Regions from separate parts of the Piscinibacter sp. PDB1-1 genome, predicted to be linked through region 2. Evidence: predicted binding sites of a transcription regulator. Region 2 holds the regulator's gene; the other holds the start of a gene.

Region 1 (8,573 bases), on a different contig from region 2:
CCTCGGGCCTGGGCTTCACGACAAAGGTTGATGCGGCTTTGCTCGCCGCCATCGAGTTGCCACAGCACGCTGCCGGGTACTTGCCGCAGGATGCGCATCCACACGTCGAAGACCTCGGGCGTGAGCTTGTAGCACTGGTTGAAGCTGGCGAACACGAAGCCAGTTTCAGGCAGGCCCCATTCGGTGCGATGGGTCGCGCGCGGCTTCGGGCGCTGCGGGTCGTTCGGCTGGTAGCACACCGGCATGTGCGCGAGCTTCTCGGTGAAGTGCGCGGCGTGCGCCAGTGGGGTCACGACCGGGTCACCGATCATGTAGTCGATGTAGTCGGCGCCGCTCGTGCCAGGGAAGCCGAGGAACGCAACCTGGACCGGCGCGGCCCGGTACGGGAAGATGCCGAAGCGGTTGCCGCTGGTGTAGCCCTTCAGGTCGACCAGGATGTCGATGCGGTCATCGCGGATGCGCCGAGCCGCCTCGTGCGGCGGCAGCGGGCCTATGTCCACGAAGTGGTCGCAGGCCTGGCGGATGCGCTGGCGGATGGCCGAGCCGTCGTCCTGGCTGTGGCAGTACAGAGTCACCTCGAATTGATCGGTGTCCCGGTGCTCCAGCATGCCGGTCAGCAGCATGGCGGTGGCGTGCTGGTGAAAGTCGTTCGAGACGTAGCCGATGCGCAGCTTGCGCCGGCGGTCGGCGTCGGTGTCGATGCGCTTTGGAAGCGGCACCACGCCGCTCGAGAAGCGATGTGCCTCCAGCCGCGTGGCGATCAGGAATTCGTCAGGCGTGTGATCCATGGCAACCAACGCGAACGGCGTGGCCTCGGCACCCTGCGCCAGGCGCGCGGGTGTCACGCGGTGCAGGGCGTCGAGCAGGTTGCGGCGGTTCTCGTCGAACTGCGCCCAGCGGCAGGCGAACTGGTCCATGTGCGCCACAAAGGCGTGGGCCAGCAGGTTGTCGGGGTTGAGTGCCACGGCGGTGCGAAAGGCCTCCACCGCCTCTTCATACAGCTTGAGTGTCTTGAACGCGGTGCCGAGCGACGCATAGGCGAGCTCGTAGTCCATCTGGATGGCGAGCGCCTGCATGAACTCGCCGACGGCCGCCTGGGCATTGCCCGCGCCCATCAGCGCCATGCCGTGATTCAAGTGGAAGTGCTGGTCCTTGGTGGCATGCGCCGGGAACCGATCGCAGACCGACACGGCCTCCGCATAGCGCTGCATGGTCAGCAGGCCTTGCGTCATCACCATGTAGCCATTGGGCAGGGCCGGGTCAAGTTCGATCGTCTTGCGCGCAGCCTCGATGCTGCCGGGTACGTCGCCGCTCTTCCAGCGCGCGGCCGACAGGCCCAGCCAGTCGGTCGCAGTGGCCTGGCGTGTCTGCAACGCCAATGTCAGAACCTTGGCGGCCTCGCCCCACTTCTGCTGGCGCAGCAGTTCGCGCCCCTGTGCCAGGTGGTTGGAGGCCGGAAGACCCTTGGCCTTGCGCGAAGGAGCCGGTGCGTAGCGAGGTTGCATGGCGGAGATCCGCTTTGTTGATCCAGGCCACTTTAGAGACGGGCGCTCCGCGCCATGGTCTGAATAGAAGGGGCTTTGGGTGGCTGTTCAGACGCGCCGCAGACTTGGTGCAGGCCGTCAAGAGGTGTGAGCGAATGAAAAGAGGGGGCTGCGACCGCTCTGTTTGATCGATCGAATCGACAAAGCGCTCAAGTTCTTCGCCACGCGGTCGAAACAGGTCCCAACGGATCTCGACCGGGGTCCGTGGACCGGGTAGGCGACCGAGAGTGTCAGGTCCGAGCCGAGCAGGCGAGGTACCAGGACCTTCGAGGTGACCGACGCCGGCCTAGCCGAAAGCGCGAAAAGCGCCAGATGCAAAGCCGGCGTTTGCCGGGGTCACTTCAACTTCATGGAGGCCATCAAATGGCAATGTCTGTCAACACCAACACCATCTCGATGAACTCGCAGCGCAGCCTGTCGGGTTCGCAAAGCGCTCTGTCGACCTCGATGCAGCGCCTGTCTTCCGGCCTTCGCGTGAACAGCGCCAAGGACGACGCTGCCGGCCTGGCGATTGCCGAGCGCATGAACGCGCAGGTCAAGGGCATGAGCGTTGCGATCCGCAACGCCAACGACGGCATCTCGCTGGCGCAAACGGCCGAGGGCGCGCTGGGCAAGATGGGCGACATGCTGCAACGCATGCGTGAACTCGCCGTGCAGTCGCGCAACGCCACCAACAGCGATGGCGACCGCTCGAACCTGCAAAAGGAATTCAAGGAGCTGCAAGACGAAATCAAGCGCACGGTGGATTCGTCGAGCTTCAACGGCAAGGCCCTCTTCAGCGCCGCTGGCACCTCGACCATGGACTTCCAGGTCGGCGCCAACACCAACAGCTACGACCGCATCTCGGTGACCTCGCAAGGCCTGAGCGGCACGGCGGTGGCGGCAGGTTCCGCTGCCTCCAGCACCGATGCAGCGGCGATCCTCGCCACGGCATTCGGTTCGGTCACCACCACGGCCGCTGCCGGCACCGGTATCGCCATCGGCGGCTGGTCGGGCACCGTTGCCAGCGCCGACGCCGGCACCGCGATCGACAACGCGATCAACGTGATCGACAACGCCCTGACCACGGTGAACGACGAGCGCGCCAAGTACGGTGCGGTGCAAAACCGCTTCGAGGCGGCGATCGCCACGCTGCAGGTGAACGTGGAGAACACCACCGCATCGCGCGGGCGGATCATGGATGCGGACTTCGCGGCCGAAACGGCGAACCTGTCGCGCTCGCAGATCCTGCAGCAGGCTGGCACGGCGATGGTCTCGCAGGCCAACCAGCTGCCGCAGCAAGTGCTGTCGCTGCTGCGCTGATCGTCGCGCTGATCAGCTACCGGATGCCCTCGCGGCATCCGCACGAAAGCCCGGTTTTCACCGGGCTTTTTTTCGATTCGCGCACTTGCGCGACTCAAGTTTTTCTGGTGCACGTCGAAAACCAACTCAGCGGGTCTTCAACCGGAGCCCGTGGACCGGGTAGGCGACCGAGAGTGTCAGGTCCGAGCCGAACAGGCGAGGTACCAGGACCTTCGAGGTGACCGACACCGGCCAAGCCGAAAGCGCGAAGAGCGCCAGAAGCAAAGCCGGCGTTTGCCGGGGTCACTTCAACTTCATGGAGGCCATCAAATGGCAATGTCTGTCAACACCAACACCATCTCGATGAACTCGCAGCGCAGCCTGTCGGGTTCGCAAAGCGCTCTGTCGACCTCGATGCAGCGCCTGTCCTCCGGCCTTCGCGTGAACAGCGCCAAGGACGACGCTGCCGGCCTGGCGATTGCCGAGCGCATGAACGCGCAGGTCAAGGGCATGAGCGTTGCGATCCGCAATGCCAACGACGGCATCTCGCTGGCGCAAACGGCCGAAGGCGCGCTGGGCAAGATGGGCGACATGCTGCAACGCATGCGCGAACTCGCCGTGCAGTCGCGCAACGCCACCAACAGCGACGGCGACCGCGGCAACCTGCAAAAGGAATTCAAGGAGCTGCAAGACGAAATCAAGCGCACGGTGGATTCGTCGAGCTTCAACGGCAAGGCACTGTTCAGCGGCACCTCGTCGCAGACACTCGACTTCCAGGTCGGTGCCAACACCAACACCTACGACCGCATCTCGGTCACCGCGCAAGGCCTCAACGGAACTGCGCAAGCTGTGACCGGCACGGCTGCCTTCACCTCCACCTCGTCGGCCGACATCCTGGCAACGGCGTTCACCGCTGACTTGAGCAATGCCGGCACGGCTGCCGCTGGCATCGCCATCGGTGGCTGGACGGGCACAGTGACGGGTGACTCCATCGGCCAGGAAGTCGACAACGCCATCAACGTGATCGACAAGGCCCTGACCGCCGTGAACGACGAGCGCGCCAAGTACGGTGCGGTGCAAAACCGCTTCGAGGCGGCGATCGCCACGCTGCAGGTGAACGTGGAGAACACCACCGCATCGCGCGGCCGGATCATGGACGCGGACTTCGCGGCCGAAACGGCGAACCTGTCGCGCTCGCAGATCCTGCAGCAGGCCGGTACGGCGATGGTCTCGCAGGCCAACCAGTTGCCGCAGCAAGTGCTGTCGCTCTTGCGTTAATCGGTGCGCTGATCAATACAAGTGGGGAGGGCGCCTGCGGGCGCTCGGAGGAAAGCCCGGCTTCGGCCGGGCTTCTTCATTCCAGGCCGGATTTGAAATGACCGGCTTTTCGGCCACTTATCGTCGGCTTGGCAACTTCAGTCGAACAGAACAATGGCGTCACCGACTCGGGACTCGGTCACACCGGCGCCCAATGCCGGAGTCAATTCTGATTCGACAAGGAGTGCTGCCATGCCCCAGACCATCAATACGAACATCTCGTCGCTGAACGCGCAGAGAAACCTGAATTCTTCGCAGAGCTCTCTCGCCACCGCGATGCAGCGCCTCTCGTCGGGCTTGCGCGTGAACAGCGCCAAGGACGACGCGGCGGGCCTGGCCATCGCGGAGCGGATGAACTCCCAGATCCGCGGCATGAACGTCGCGATCCGCAACGCCAACGACGGTATCTCGCTGGCCCAGACCGCCGAAGGCGCGCTGGGCAAGCTGGGCGACATGCTGCAGCGCATGCGTGAACTGGCTGTGCAGTCGCGCAACGCCACCAACAGCGACGGCGATCGCGCGAATCTGCAAAAGGAATTCGTCGAGCTGCAAGGCGAAATCCAGCGCTCGATCCAGTCTTCCAAGTTCAACGGCAAGAGCCTGTTCGATGCCAACGGCCCCTCGTTCGAGGCCGAGATGGTCTACCAGGTCGGTGCGAACACCGAAGCCTCCGACCACATCGTGCTGACCGGCCAGAACCTCAACGGCACGGCCGTGGCGGTCTCGGGCACCGGTGCATTCACCTCGACGCTGGCCGCGGACATCCTGGCCACGGCCTTCACCGCCGACCTTACGACCACCGGTTCGTCGGCCGGCATCGCCATCGGCGGCTGGACCGGCACCGTCGCCAGCTCGGTGATGGGCGAAGAGATCGACATGGCCATCAAGGTGATCGACTCGGCGCTGACCGTGGTGAACGACCAGCGTGCCAAGTACGGCGCGATCCAGAACCGTTTCGAGAGCGCCATCGCCAACCTGCAGGTGGCTGCCGAGAACCAGACCGCCGCCCGCAGCCGCATCATGGATGCCGACTACGCCGCAGAAACCGCCGCCTTGTCGCGCGCGCAGATCCTGCAGCAGGCCGGCAACGCGATGGTGGCGCAGGCCAATCAGTTGCCGCAGCAGGTGCTCCAGTTGCTGCAGGGCTGATAAAAAAGTTGATGCCGGGGCTTAAGTTCCGGCATTTCCTGCCGAAGACGGAGTACCCGGGCGAGTCTTGGGTGCTCCGTTCTCATTTCTGAACCGTGAAAGGTCGACATCATGGCTAGCCTCAGTTCCATCGGCATCGGCAGCAGCCTGCCCGTTGAGGAAATGATCACGGGCCTGATGGCGGTCGAAAAGCGCCCGATCGAACTGCTGCAAACGCAGGCCAGCGAGATCAAAAGCAAGATCTCGGCGTTCGGCTCGCTGGCGTCGGCCATGTCGACCATGCGCGACGCAGCGCTCAAACTCACGCGGTCGGACACCTGGAGCGCAACGACCGGCAGCTCGTCGGATACGAGCGCCGTGTCGATCACCACCACCGGCGGTGCGCCGGCCGGCAGCTACGCGGTCGAGGTGCAGTCGCTCGCCAAGGCCCAGTCGATCGCCGGCCAGACCTACGCATCGGCCGATGCCTTGGTGGGCGAAGGCCAGCTGCAGGTGTCGTTCAGTGGCCAGCCGGATTTCCCGCCGCTGGACATCTCCATCAGCTCGACCGACACGCTGGCCACCTTGCGCAACAAGATCAATGCGGCCGGCAGCGGTGTTTCGGCAGTGATCGTGAACGACGCCACCGGCGCGCGCATGGTCATCACGGCTGTGGGCACCGGCGTGTCGAACGCGTTCACGATCACCGGCTCCGATGGCGGCGCGTCCTTCGCGTTCAACCCCTCTTCGCCCAATGCGGGCCCGATGCAGCAGCTGCAGGCGGCAAGCAACGCTCAGGCGACGATCAACGGCCTGCCGATCACATCGGCCAGCAACACGCTGACGAATGTGATGGACGGTGTCACCGTGACGCTCAACAAGGAAACCAGCACCAGCGGTGTGGTGCAGCTCAAGGTCTCGCAGGACGAGACCTCGATCAAGGCGGCGGTGCAGGGATTCGTGACCGCCTACAACAGCCTGTCCACGCTTCTGTCCAACCAGGTGGCGTACGACGAGGCCACCAAGGTGGCTGGTGCGCTGCAGGGCGACAGCACCGCGGTGTCGCTGCAGCGGCAGATGCGCAACATCGTGGGAGCGAACAATGGGTCGTCCGATGTGTTCAAGACCTTGTCGTCGGTGGGTGTCGAGGTCCAGAAGAACGGCACGCTCAACCTGAACGAGACCCGCTTCAAGAGCGCGCTCGCGCAGCCGGCCGAGTTGAAGAAGGTGTTCATGCAGTCCGCCACGAACGACGGTGACCCCACCGGTTTCGCGCGTCAGCTGGTGAAGTTTGGCGACGGCGTTCTGGGCACCGACGGCGCCCTGACCACACGCACCGCGGGCCTGAACACCACGCTGACCAACAACACCAAGCGCCAGGACGCCATGACGCTGCGCCTGCAGCTGATGGAAACCCGGCTGCGCGCCCAGTACACCGCGCTCGACACGCAGATGGCCGGGCTGACGACGCTCAACAGCTACATCACCAACCAGGTCGCGGCCTGGAACAAGGGTTGATCGGCCGGTGCGCCGCCCCGGGTACAGCCCCGACGCCAGCCTGACAGGGAGCCCATGGGCTCCCTGTTTCCGTTTTGGAAGGCCGCTCGTACGCCCCAATTGAACGGATCGGCGCCGGGCGGGGCCCTCAAGTTGTTCGATCGTGCACCGATATTGAAAGCATCTGATTCATGCCCAAGGCCAACGACACCATGTTTGCTTCTGCTGCTCAACTGTCTGCCCGGCGCCAACTCGGCGCTTATCAGCTCGTGCAAGTCGCCAGCATCGTGGACGACGCCTCGCCGCATCGTCTGGTCAGCATGCTGTTCGATGGCCTGATCGATTCGCTCGCCCAGGCGCGCGGCGCCATGCGTGCCGGCAACATCGAAGAAAAGGGCCGCGCGATCACCCGTGCGGTGCGCATCGTCGAAGAAGGCCTGAAGGCAGGCCTCAACCTGAAGGAAGGCGGCAAGCTCGCCACCGACCTGCGCGACCTCTACGCTTACGTGAACTACCGCCTGACGCAGGCGAACCTGCACAACGACGAAGCGGCGATCGAAGAATGCCGCAGCCTGATCGAGCCGCTGCGCAGCGCTTGGGCCGAAGTGGCCAGCCAGGTCAAGGCGTGAAGCCGATGACCCGCACCCCGAAGGGCATTGCCGTTGCCGCGGCTCAACTCCAGGAAAACAACATGAACGCTGCTTTGCTGTCCTACTACGAAGCCATCGAGCAGGCGAGCGCCGACATGCTGTCTGCTGCACGCACCGGCGATTGGGATCTCGTCGTCAAGCTCGAAGGCGCCTGCGCGGTGCTCATCTCGCAGCTCAAGCACGCCGCATCGCAAAAGCCGCTGGGCACCGAGGAGTCGCAGCTCAAGTCGCGCATCATGCAGCGCATCCTCGTCAACGATGCCGAGATCCGCCAGCTGGCCGAGCCCTGGCTCGAAGACCTCGACGGCATCCTGGCCGGGCGACCCAAGTCTGTTCATTGACGTGCTCGAATCGCTGCACACCGCCATGACCCAAGACACCATGCCGATGCAGCTCGACGCCGTGGCCGCGGCGCACGGCGGGCTGGACGAGTTCCGAATGTCGGCGCCTGGCGAGATCGCCGCAACGCTCAAGACCCTGGCCGAAGGCAATGTGCTGATCAACCTGAATGGCAGCGACGGCGCCTCGTACACCACCACGTTGTGGGCGATGGATGCGGCGCGCGGCGTGCTGAGCTTCAGCGCCGACGCCGACAGCAACCAGGTGCAGGCGCTTGTCGAAGCCGAGGACGCGGTCGCCGTGGCCTATCTCGACAGCATCAAGCTGCAGTTCGACGTCACCGGCCTGATGCTGGTGCGCGGGGGAAAGAGCAGCGCTTTGAGCTGCAGCTACCCGCGCGAGATGTATCGGTTTCAGCGGCGCAACGGCTTTCGCGTGCGCCCCTTGTTGCGCAGTTCGCCCATGGTGCGCGTGCGCCACCCGATGATCCCCGACATGACGCTCAACTTGCGCGTGATCGACGTGAGCATTGGCGGGTGCGCGCTCTTCCTGCCCGACGACGTGCCACCGCTTCAGCCCGGCGTGGTGCTCAACGGCGTGCAACTCGAACTCGACGTGGACACTCGCGTGACGGTGTCGCTGCGCCTTCAGCACGTGACCTCGCTCAACCAGGACGCGCGTGGCGTGCGCCTGGGATGCGAGATCGTCGACCCGACCCCCGACGTGATGCGCTCCATGCAGCGCTACATCGACCAGACCCAGAAGCGCCAGCGCGCTCTGGGCCGCTGATCGAGCGGGCATCGGGAAACCCCTTCCC
Region 2 (8,573 bases):
GACCCACGGGCGGTGGGCCGCAATGGCACTGCGAAAGTCATCGATCAGCGCCGTCTTGCCGGCACCCGTGGAGCCTTCGAGAAGCACCATGGGCGTTTCGCCACGGCGCGCGGCCTCGAAGGCTTCGCGCAGTGCGGCGCGCTGGGGCTCGATGTCCATCAGATGGGCCGGCGCCTGCAGGCGCGCGCCGAAGTCGTAGCGGCACAGCGTGAAGGGCTCGACGCCACCGGCAGCCAGGCCCGCGGCGATGAGGCTCAGATCCTGGATCAGGCCTTCGGCGCTCTGGTAGCGCTGGTCAGGCTCCTTCTCGAGCAGGCGCAGCACCAGGGCCGAGAGCATGGGCGGCACGGCCGCGTTCACGGTCTCGGGCGCGTCAGGCACGCGCACCAGGTGGTCGTGCACCAGTTCCAGCAGGTCGGTGCTTTCGAAGGGCTTGCGTTGCGTCAACAACTCATACAGCGTGACGCCCAGCGAATACAGGTCGGAGCGCTGGTCGGGTGTGCGACCGGTGCGCCCGGTCTGCTCGGGCGACATATAGGACAAGGTGCCGGCCATGCCGCCGGCCTGCTCGTCGGTGGCGGCCTGCTGCGCGCTCAGCTCGGCGGCGATGTTGAAGTCGATCAGCGTGGGCGCCAGCGTCTGCGGGTGGATCAGCAGGTTGGCCGGGCAGATGTCCTTGTGGATCACGCCCGCCTTGTGCACCTTGGCCAGCGTGGTGGCCACGGCGATGCCGTAGGCCAGCACCTGCGCCACACCCAGTGTCTTGCCGCGCAAGAAATCGGCCAGCGACTCGCCGCCTTCATCTTGCAGCGCCAGTGTGTTGGGTTCGGCCGGCACGCCCACAGCCAGCTTCACCACGCCCTCGATCCGCGCCAGCCGGGCGAGCATGGTTGCCTCATGGCTCAGCCGGCGGATCGCCTGCACGCCGATGGCCTGCTTGATCACCACATGGCCACCGCCGGGCAGCGCGCGGCGCGACACGCGTGCATGGTCGTTGTTGTAGAGAACGGTCTCGGTGTTGTCGCCAGCAGCCTGGGTTGCGCCGTGTTGGGTTGTCACACATCACCTCTTTTGTTGTGGAGTGGTCCGGCGCAGGGGTAGTCGCGCTGGGGACAGCTGCATCTGTATCGACACGTAACCCGCGGAATTGAGTGCGGGCGAACCCCAGGCCCAGGCCGCATTTCGTGCGCGGCGTCACACCTGGCGGTTCAAAGCCGGAAAAGCCCCGGATCCCGCCCCTTCATCGCGCTCAAGTTTTTTCGGCGCACCGGAACAATGAGTCAGCGCCACAACCACGGCGACCGTTCCCATGACCCGATGCCTTGAACACGCCGTACTGCCAGCCCATGCCGACCAATTGGCCGGGTTTCGGCTCGCTGATCGCCCGACCGTCGAGGCACACCCTCTTACACACTTGATGCCATGCCAGGCCCGCACCCGCGGCCCGGCCAAGCGGAGCAAGCCATGAACGTCAAACGCTTTACAGCGCGCACTTCGCGCGACGCCCTGACCCTGGTGCGCCAGGCTTTCGGCGAAGACGCCGTGGTCTTGTCCACCAAGCCCTGCCCGGAAGGTGTCGAGGTGCTCGCCATGGCCCCCGAAAGCGTGCAGCAGATCGAGCGCCTGTCGGCCTCGTCGATCGCCGCTCGCAGCCAGCCCCAGCAGCCTGCCGGCCGTGCTGCCGCACCGGCCCGTGCCGCCGCGCCCGTGCAAGTGGCCGAGCAGGAAGTGACCGAAGACGTCGCTCGCCTGTCGATGAGCACGCTCTCGTTCCAGGACTACGTGCGTGAGCGCATGCTCAAGCGCCGCCAGGCCGCAATGAACGCGCAGACCGCGCGCCAGCCCGATTCGGGCTTTGCCGATTCGCGCCAGGACCTCGACCCCGACCTGCCCGGCGCGCTCGAACACCGCCTGGCGGTTCGCAATGCCGTCATGCCGCAACAGGAGATGCCCCAGCCTGCGATGCACGCACAGCCCGCGCCGCAACGCGCCGCGCTGCGCGAGCCGCCGGTTCTGCGCGAAGCCGTCCAGCACGCCGCCACTTCCCCTGTGCATGCGCCGATGCATGCACCCATGTCAGCGCCTGCCGCCGTGCCTTCTCTGGCCGATGCATCGAGCGCCGTCAACCAGGCCGCCGCGCGCCGCGAGCAGCAAGACATGATGAATGAGCTGCGCTCGATGAAGGGCCTGATCGAAGACCGCTTCGGTGCGCTCGCCTTCATGGAGAAGATGCAGCGCCAGCCGCAGCAGGCCCAGTTGATCCAGAAGCTGCTCGACTGCGGCTTCTCGCCGGCCCTCACGCGCAAGCTGGTCGAATCGCTGCCTGCCGACGTGCCCGATGAATCCGCCTGGGCCGCCAGCGTGCTTGAGCGCAACCTGCTCACCGGCGAAGCCGAGCACGCGCTCGAAGACCAGGGCGGCGTCTATGCCCTGATCGGCTCCACCGGCGTGGGCAAGACCACCAGCGCCGCCAAGATCGCGGCCGCCTTTGCTTCCAAGCACGGCGCCAACCAGCTCGGCCTGATCACGCTCGACGCCTACCGCCTCGGCGCCCACGAACAACTGCGCGCCTACGGCCGCATCCTGGGCGTGCCGGTGCACACCGCACACGATCGTGCCTCGCTCGAAGACCTGCTGGAGTTGCTGTCCAGCAAGAAGATGGTGCTGATCGACACCGCCGGCATGGCGCAACGCGACACCCGCACCCGCGAGCTGCTGGAGATGCTCTCGCACCGCTCGATCCAGAAGCTGCTCGTCATCAACGCCTCGGCGCAAGGCGAGACGATCGAAGACGTGATGATTTCGTACCGCGCCGCCGCCTGCAAGGGCATCGTTCTCTCGAAGATGGACGAAGCCGTCAAGCTCGCCCCGGCGCTCGACGCGCTGATCCGCCACAAGCTGAAGGTGGTGGGCGTGGCCAACGGCCAGCGCGTGCCCGAAGACTGGCACCGCCTCTCGTCGCACGCCCTGGTGCACCGCGCCATGCGCGTGAACGTGAACCCGGCCTACCGCGTGGAAGCCGGCGACGTGAACCTCATCTTCACGGCCCGCCAGCAGGCGCAACGTGCGCGCCCTTCGCTGCAGGTTTGATTCCGCATTCGATCTGAACGAGCCACCACCCGAACAGAATTTCATGCACGACGCATTCGATTCGTCCTACCCGGCCGACCAGGCCCATGGCCTGCGCCAGATGTTCGCCCACGCCCGCGTGCGCTACGTCCCGGTCGTCGCCAACCCGCACGTCGCGTTCGGCGGCGTGATGCTTGAACGGCTTTGCACCGCCTTTGGCGAGATGGGTGCGCACGTGCTGGTGATCGACGCCAGCGACCGCGCGCCCACGCCCGCCGAGATGGCCGCTCTCGACCTGGGCGTGTGCATCGAAACCTTGTCGCCGCAGGTCTCCTACCTCGCCGCGCGCGGCCTGCCGGTGCGCTATGTGGACGCGCAGGGTTCGACCGCGGGCTTTCTGCAGGCCGTGGCCGATGCCGCGCCGCAGGCCGACGTGGTGCTCGTGCACGCGACCGAAACCGACCTGTGCCGTCTCTTCCCGCGCAGTGCAGCGCGCCCCTTGCTGCTGGCCGACGACCGCCCCTCCAGCGTGACGCACGCCTACGCCGCGATGAAGCTGCTCACGCAGCGCGCCGGGCTGGTGGTGTTCGACCTGCTGCTGTGCGCCGCGCCGACCTCGCCGCGCGCCGAGCGCATTGCCCTGCAACTCGCCACCTGCGCCGACAGCTACATCGGTGCCGTGTTGCGCGACTGGCTGCAGATCGACCCCGCGTCAGACGCCCGCGAGGCCCCCACGAGCGCGCTGCGCCGCTGGGCCCGCGAAGCGCTCGTCAACGCACCGGCCGGCCCGCAGCCGCTGCCGGGCGCTGCGAGCGCCTGGGCGCCACAACACGCCATGAATTGACCTCTCGGAGCCGACCCATGTACACCGCCAAAGGCCAACTCGACGTCAACTCGATGCTCAAGCAGTACAGCCCGCTGGTGCGCCGCCTGGCCCACCAGATGATCGCCAAGCTGCCTGCCAACGTCGAGCTCGACGACCTGATCCAGGTCGGCATGATCGGGCTCACCGATGCCCTGAGCCGCTTTGATGCCGCGCAAGGCGTGCAGTTCGAGACCTTCGCCACCCAGCGCATCCGCGGCGCCATGCTCGACGAGCTGCGCGGCAACGACTACCTCTCGCGCGGCGTGCGCAAGCAGCAGCGCAGCATCGAGGGCGCCGTGCACAAGCTGGAGCAAAAGCTCGGCCGTGCGCCGGCCGAGAGCGAGATCGCCCGCGAGATGGGCGTCACGCTCACCGAATACCAGGAGCTGCTCGGCAAGGTGCGTGGTACCCAGCTCGTTTACCTCGAAGACATGTCGGGCGACGATGGCGACAACGACTACCTCGACCGCCACGTGGCCGACGAAAGCTTCAACCCGCTCGCGCAACTGCAAGACCAGCGCATGCGCGAGGCCCTGGTCGAAGGCATCAAGAACCTGCCCGAGCGCGAGCAGTACGTGATGAGCATGTACTACGAGCACGACATGAACCTGAAAGAGATCGCCGCCGTGCTCAAGGTGACCGAATCGCGCGTGTGCCAGCTGCACAGCCAGTCGATCGCGCGCCTGCGCGTGAAGCTGCGCGAGTGGTAGGCGCGTGTGAGGCACGTGTCAGGCGATTGATACGCGACAAGTAAGCGAGAGGCGGGGCCCCATGCTGTTCCAGGTATTCAAGTCGTCGCGCGGCCAGGCGCCCGTGACATCCGCCGAGCCCGTGGTGGCGCCGCAGACCGATCTGCGCGCCGCCGTGCAGTCCATCGGCAAGCAGGCATCGTCGATGGGCCGCGAAGTGGCCGAAGTGCGGGGCCAGCTCGACGACACCGCCAAGGGCGCGACACGCCAGGCCCAGGCCGTGGCGGCTCTCGCTGAGCAGGTGAGGAGCGTCACCCAGGCACAAGACGACATCCGCGGTGTGACGGCCGGCAGCCTTGATGCCGTGGCGCGTGCGCGCCAGGCCGTCGAGGGCATCGGCGAAGAGGTCAGCCGCATCGTCGACACCTTGCGCAATGTGTCGGACGCCGCCGGGCAGATCACCCAAGTGGCGCTGCAGACGCGGCTCGTGGCGTTCAACGCTTCCGTTGAGGCGAAGCGCGCCGGCGAGGCCGGTCGTGGCTTTGGCGTGGTGGCCGATGCCGTGAAAGACCTGGCCGGCAAGGTCGAGGCCTCGTCCAAGGCCATCATGAGCACCGTGGCCGAGCTCGACGGGCGTATCGAAGCCTTGTCGCGCGAGATTCAGGCCCAGCCGGGTTCGGCCGAGAAGGGCGCCTTCCAGCGCGCGCTGGCCGACCTCGAAGGCGGTGTGTCGAGCATCAACGACGCAGCTGCGCAAAGCCGCACCATCTGCAACGGGCTGAACGGCCAGATGTCGGCCATCGAAGGCGAGATGCACAGCGCCACGCGCTCGCTCGACACAGCCCTGGTGCGCAGCGAATCCTTCCTGAAAGTGTCTGAGCACCTGATCGAACTCGTGGCCGAGTGCGGCTTCGAGACCGAAGACACGCCGTTCATCCAGTCGGCCAAGGAGGCCGCAGGCCAGATCTCGAAGCTGCTCGAAGACGCGGTGCGCACCGGCACGATCACCGAGGCCGAGCTGTTCGACGAGCAGTACAAGCCCATCCCACGCACGAACCCGGCGCAATGCACCACGCGTTTCGTGGACCTGGCCGACCGCCTCTTCCCGCAGGTGCAGGAGCGCGTGCTTGCGAGCCACGCCAAGATCGTGTTCTGCATCTCGGTGGACCGCAACGGCTACGTGGCCACGCACAACAAGGTCTATTGCCACCCGCAGCGTGGCGATGTGGCCTGGGACACCGCCAACAGCCGCTATCGCCGCATCTTCAATGACCGCACCGGGCTCGCCTCGGCGCGCAACGAACGCCCGTTCCTGCTGCAGACCTATCGCCGCGACATGGGCGGTGGCAAGTTCGTGCTGCTGAAGGAAGCCGCCGCGCCGATCACGGTGAACGGCAGGCACTGGGGCGGCTTGCGCCTCGCCTTCAACTTCTGACCGACCATGTGGCCATTGCCTGCGCTGCTTTTGTGGGCGGCCTGCTGGGGAGCTTTTCTGGGCATGCAGGAGGCCGGCGCCCGTGACTGGGCCGCACTGCTGCTGGCCACGTCGATCGGAGCGCTGCTCAGCATCCTGAGCAGCCGCCGGTGGCGCCGCATCATCATGGCGCTGGGCTTCCCGGTTTCCGTTCTTGCGTCGGGCATGGCCGGCAGCGTGCCGGCGTGGGCCTGGCTGCTGCCGCTCCTGGCCCTGCTCACCGTGTACCCCTTGCACGCGTGGCGCGATGCGCCGATGTTCCCCACGCCATCGGGCGCGTTGCTGGGGCTGTCGCGCGTGGTCTGGCTCGACGGCGAATCGCCACGCGTGGTCGATGCCGGCTGCGGCCTCGGCGACGGCTTGCGCGAGCTTCACACGCAGTTTCCTCAGGCACGGCTCGAAGGCATCGAATGGAGCTGGCCGCTGCGCATGGCCTGTGCCATCCGATGCCGCCTGCTGCGAGTGCCTGCACGCGTGAAGCGCGGCGACATCTGGAAGGCCGACTGGAAGCCCTACGCGATGGTCTACCTGTTTCAGCGCCCGGAGAGCATGCAACGCGCCGTGCGCAAGGCCGCGCGCGAGCTGCGCTGTGGCGCCTGGATGGCCAGCCTCGAATTCGAGGCGACCGACCTGCAGCCAACGGCCGTGCACCAGTGCGCCGACGGCCGCCCCTTGTGGCTGTACCAGGCGCCGTTCAAGTTGCGCGACTCCCACGCACGAGCCTGAGCGGGCCGCACGGCGCTCTCGTGGTTGGGTCATCGGCAGCGCGTCAGCCGCTCGCCGATCCGCTGTCGCCTATTGCCTACCGCCTATTGCCAAACCATCCGTAGCGGGTCTCTAATGCGCGGGCCTGCTGGCTGTTTGTGCGGCGACAACGACGGAGGGAGTCCGGATGTTTGCGAAGCTGACAGCGATGCTGCGTTACTTCAATAGCGCAGTGCCGTTCCGATTGGTCCCGGCGCTCATCGCCACGGCCGTGCTGGTGATCCTGCTGCTGATCCCCGCCCCCGAAGGCCTCAAGCCCAATGCCTGGGCGCTGGTAGCGATCTTCCTGACCACCATCGTGGCCATCATCCTGAAGGTGATGCCGATCGGCGTGATGGCCCTGATGGCGATCGTGATCGTATCGCTGTCGGAGGTCACGTCCGACACTTCCAAAGGTGCCATCGCCGATGCGCTGAGCAGCTTCGACAGCACGCTGATCTGGCTCATCGTGGCAGCGATCCTGATCTCGCGCGGCCTCAAGAAGACGGGCCTCGGCCAGCGCATGGGCCTGCTGTTCATCAGGGCGCTGGGCAAACGCACCATCGGCATCGGCTATGGCCTGGCCTTCTGCGACCTGCTGCTTGCGCCCTTCACGCCGAGCAACACCTCGCGCGGCGGCGGCATCGTGCACCCGATCATGAAGTCGATCGCCAACGCCTTCGACTCCGACCCCGAGAAGGGCACCGAGGGCAAGGTCGGCACCTACCTGGCGCTGGTGAACTACCACGCCAACACCATCACCTCGGGCATGTTCATCACCGCCACCGCGCCCAACCCACTGGTGGTCGACTACGTGGCCAAGGTCACCAACTCGAGCATCTCGCTGTCGTGGACGGATTGGGCGCTGTGCATGTTGGTGCCCGGCCTGCTGTGCCTGCTGGCCATGCCGATGGTGATCTACCTGCTCAAGCCGCCTGAGCTCAAGGTCACGCCCGATGCCATCAACTACGCACGCAGCGAGCTGGCGCGCATGGGCCCGGTGTCGGCCAAGGAGAAGGTGATGATGGGCACCTTCGGCCTCTTGCTGCTTCTTTGGGCCAACGTGCCCGAAATGATCTTCGGCACCGCCTACAACCTCGACCCCACGGTGGTCGCCTTTCTTGGCGTGTTCGTGCTCATCATCACCGGCACCATCGACTGGGACGACGTGCTCGGTGAAAAGTCTGCCTGGGACACGCTGATCTGGTTCGGTGCGCTGGTGATGCTGGCCGAGCAGCTCAACAAGCTCGGCGTCATCAAGTGGTTCTCCGAGGGCATGAAGGACGTCATCGTCTCGAGCGGCATCGGCTGGGGCGCCACGGCGGCGGTGCTGGTGCTGGCCTTCCTGTATTCGCATTACCTCTTCGCCAGCACCACGGCGCACGTCAGCGCCATGATGCTGGCCTTTCTGACAGTGGGTGTGAGCCTGATGCCGCCGCAGTACGTGGGGCTCTTCGTGCTGATCATGATCGCCAGCTCCACCATCATGATGACGCTCACGCACTACGCCACCGGCACCTCGCCGATCGTGTTCGGCAGCGGCTACGTCACGCTGGGCGTGTGGTGGCGGGTCGGCTTCATCATGAGCGTGCTCGAGTTGCTGGTCTACGTGTTCGTCGGCGCGGCGTGGTGGAAGGTGCTGGGTTACTGGTGACACGGCCATGAGCACCACGCAGCAAATGGTCCAGCTCAGCATCGACGGCCGCACGTTGCAGGCGCCGGCCACCAGCTC

Evidence for each region. The regulator FliA, encoded in region 2, starts transcription of late flagellar genes. The targets are predictions, from matches to a motif close to CTAAAGTTTNNNNNNNNNNNGCCGNTA.
Region 1: the regulator FliA is predicted to act here: its motif matches at 5,312-5,338, upstream of fliD (flagellar filament capping protein FliD).

What each region holds. Positions count from the first base shown of each region.
Region 1 is NZ_JBWVZJ010000003.1:612,675-621,247, reverse strand. Features, by position in the region: gene AC1KAR_RS18755 (O-linked N-acetylglucosamine transferase, SPINDLY family protein) at 1-1,505, opposite strand, end outside; gene AC1KAR_RS18750 (flagellin N-terminal helical domain-containing protein) at 1,908-2,846, shown strand; gene AC1KAR_RS18745 (flagellin N-terminal helical domain-containing protein) at 3,156-4,103, shown strand; gene AC1KAR_RS18740 (flagellin N-terminal helical domain-containing protein) at 4,335-5,291, shown strand; gene fliD (flagellar filament capping protein FliD) at 5,403-6,788, shown strand; gene fliS (flagellar export chaperone FliS) at 6,959-7,396, shown strand; gene AC1KAR_RS18725 (flagellar protein FliT) at 7,459-7,758, shown strand; gene AC1KAR_RS18720 (flagellar brake protein) at 7,784-8,545, shown strand.
Region 2 is NZ_JBWVZJ010000001.1:810,941-819,513, reverse strand. Features, by position in the region: gene AC1KAR_RS03650 (protein kinase domain-containing protein) at 1-1,059, opposite strand, end outside; gene flhF (flagellar biosynthesis GTPase FlhF) at 1,465-3,090, shown strand; gene AC1KAR_RS03640 (MinD/ParA family ATP-binding protein) at 3,134-3,913, shown strand; gene AC1KAR_RS03635 (RNA polymerase sigma factor FliA) at 3,931-4,644, shown strand; gene AC1KAR_RS03630 (methyl-accepting chemotaxis protein) at 4,706-6,058, shown strand; gene AC1KAR_RS03625 (class I SAM-dependent methyltransferase) at 6,122-6,823, shown strand; gene AC1KAR_RS03620 (DASS family sodium-coupled anion symporter) at 6,990-8,495, shown strand; gene AC1KAR_RS03615 (2Fe-2S iron-sulfur cluster-binding protein) at 8,521-8,573, shown strand, end outside.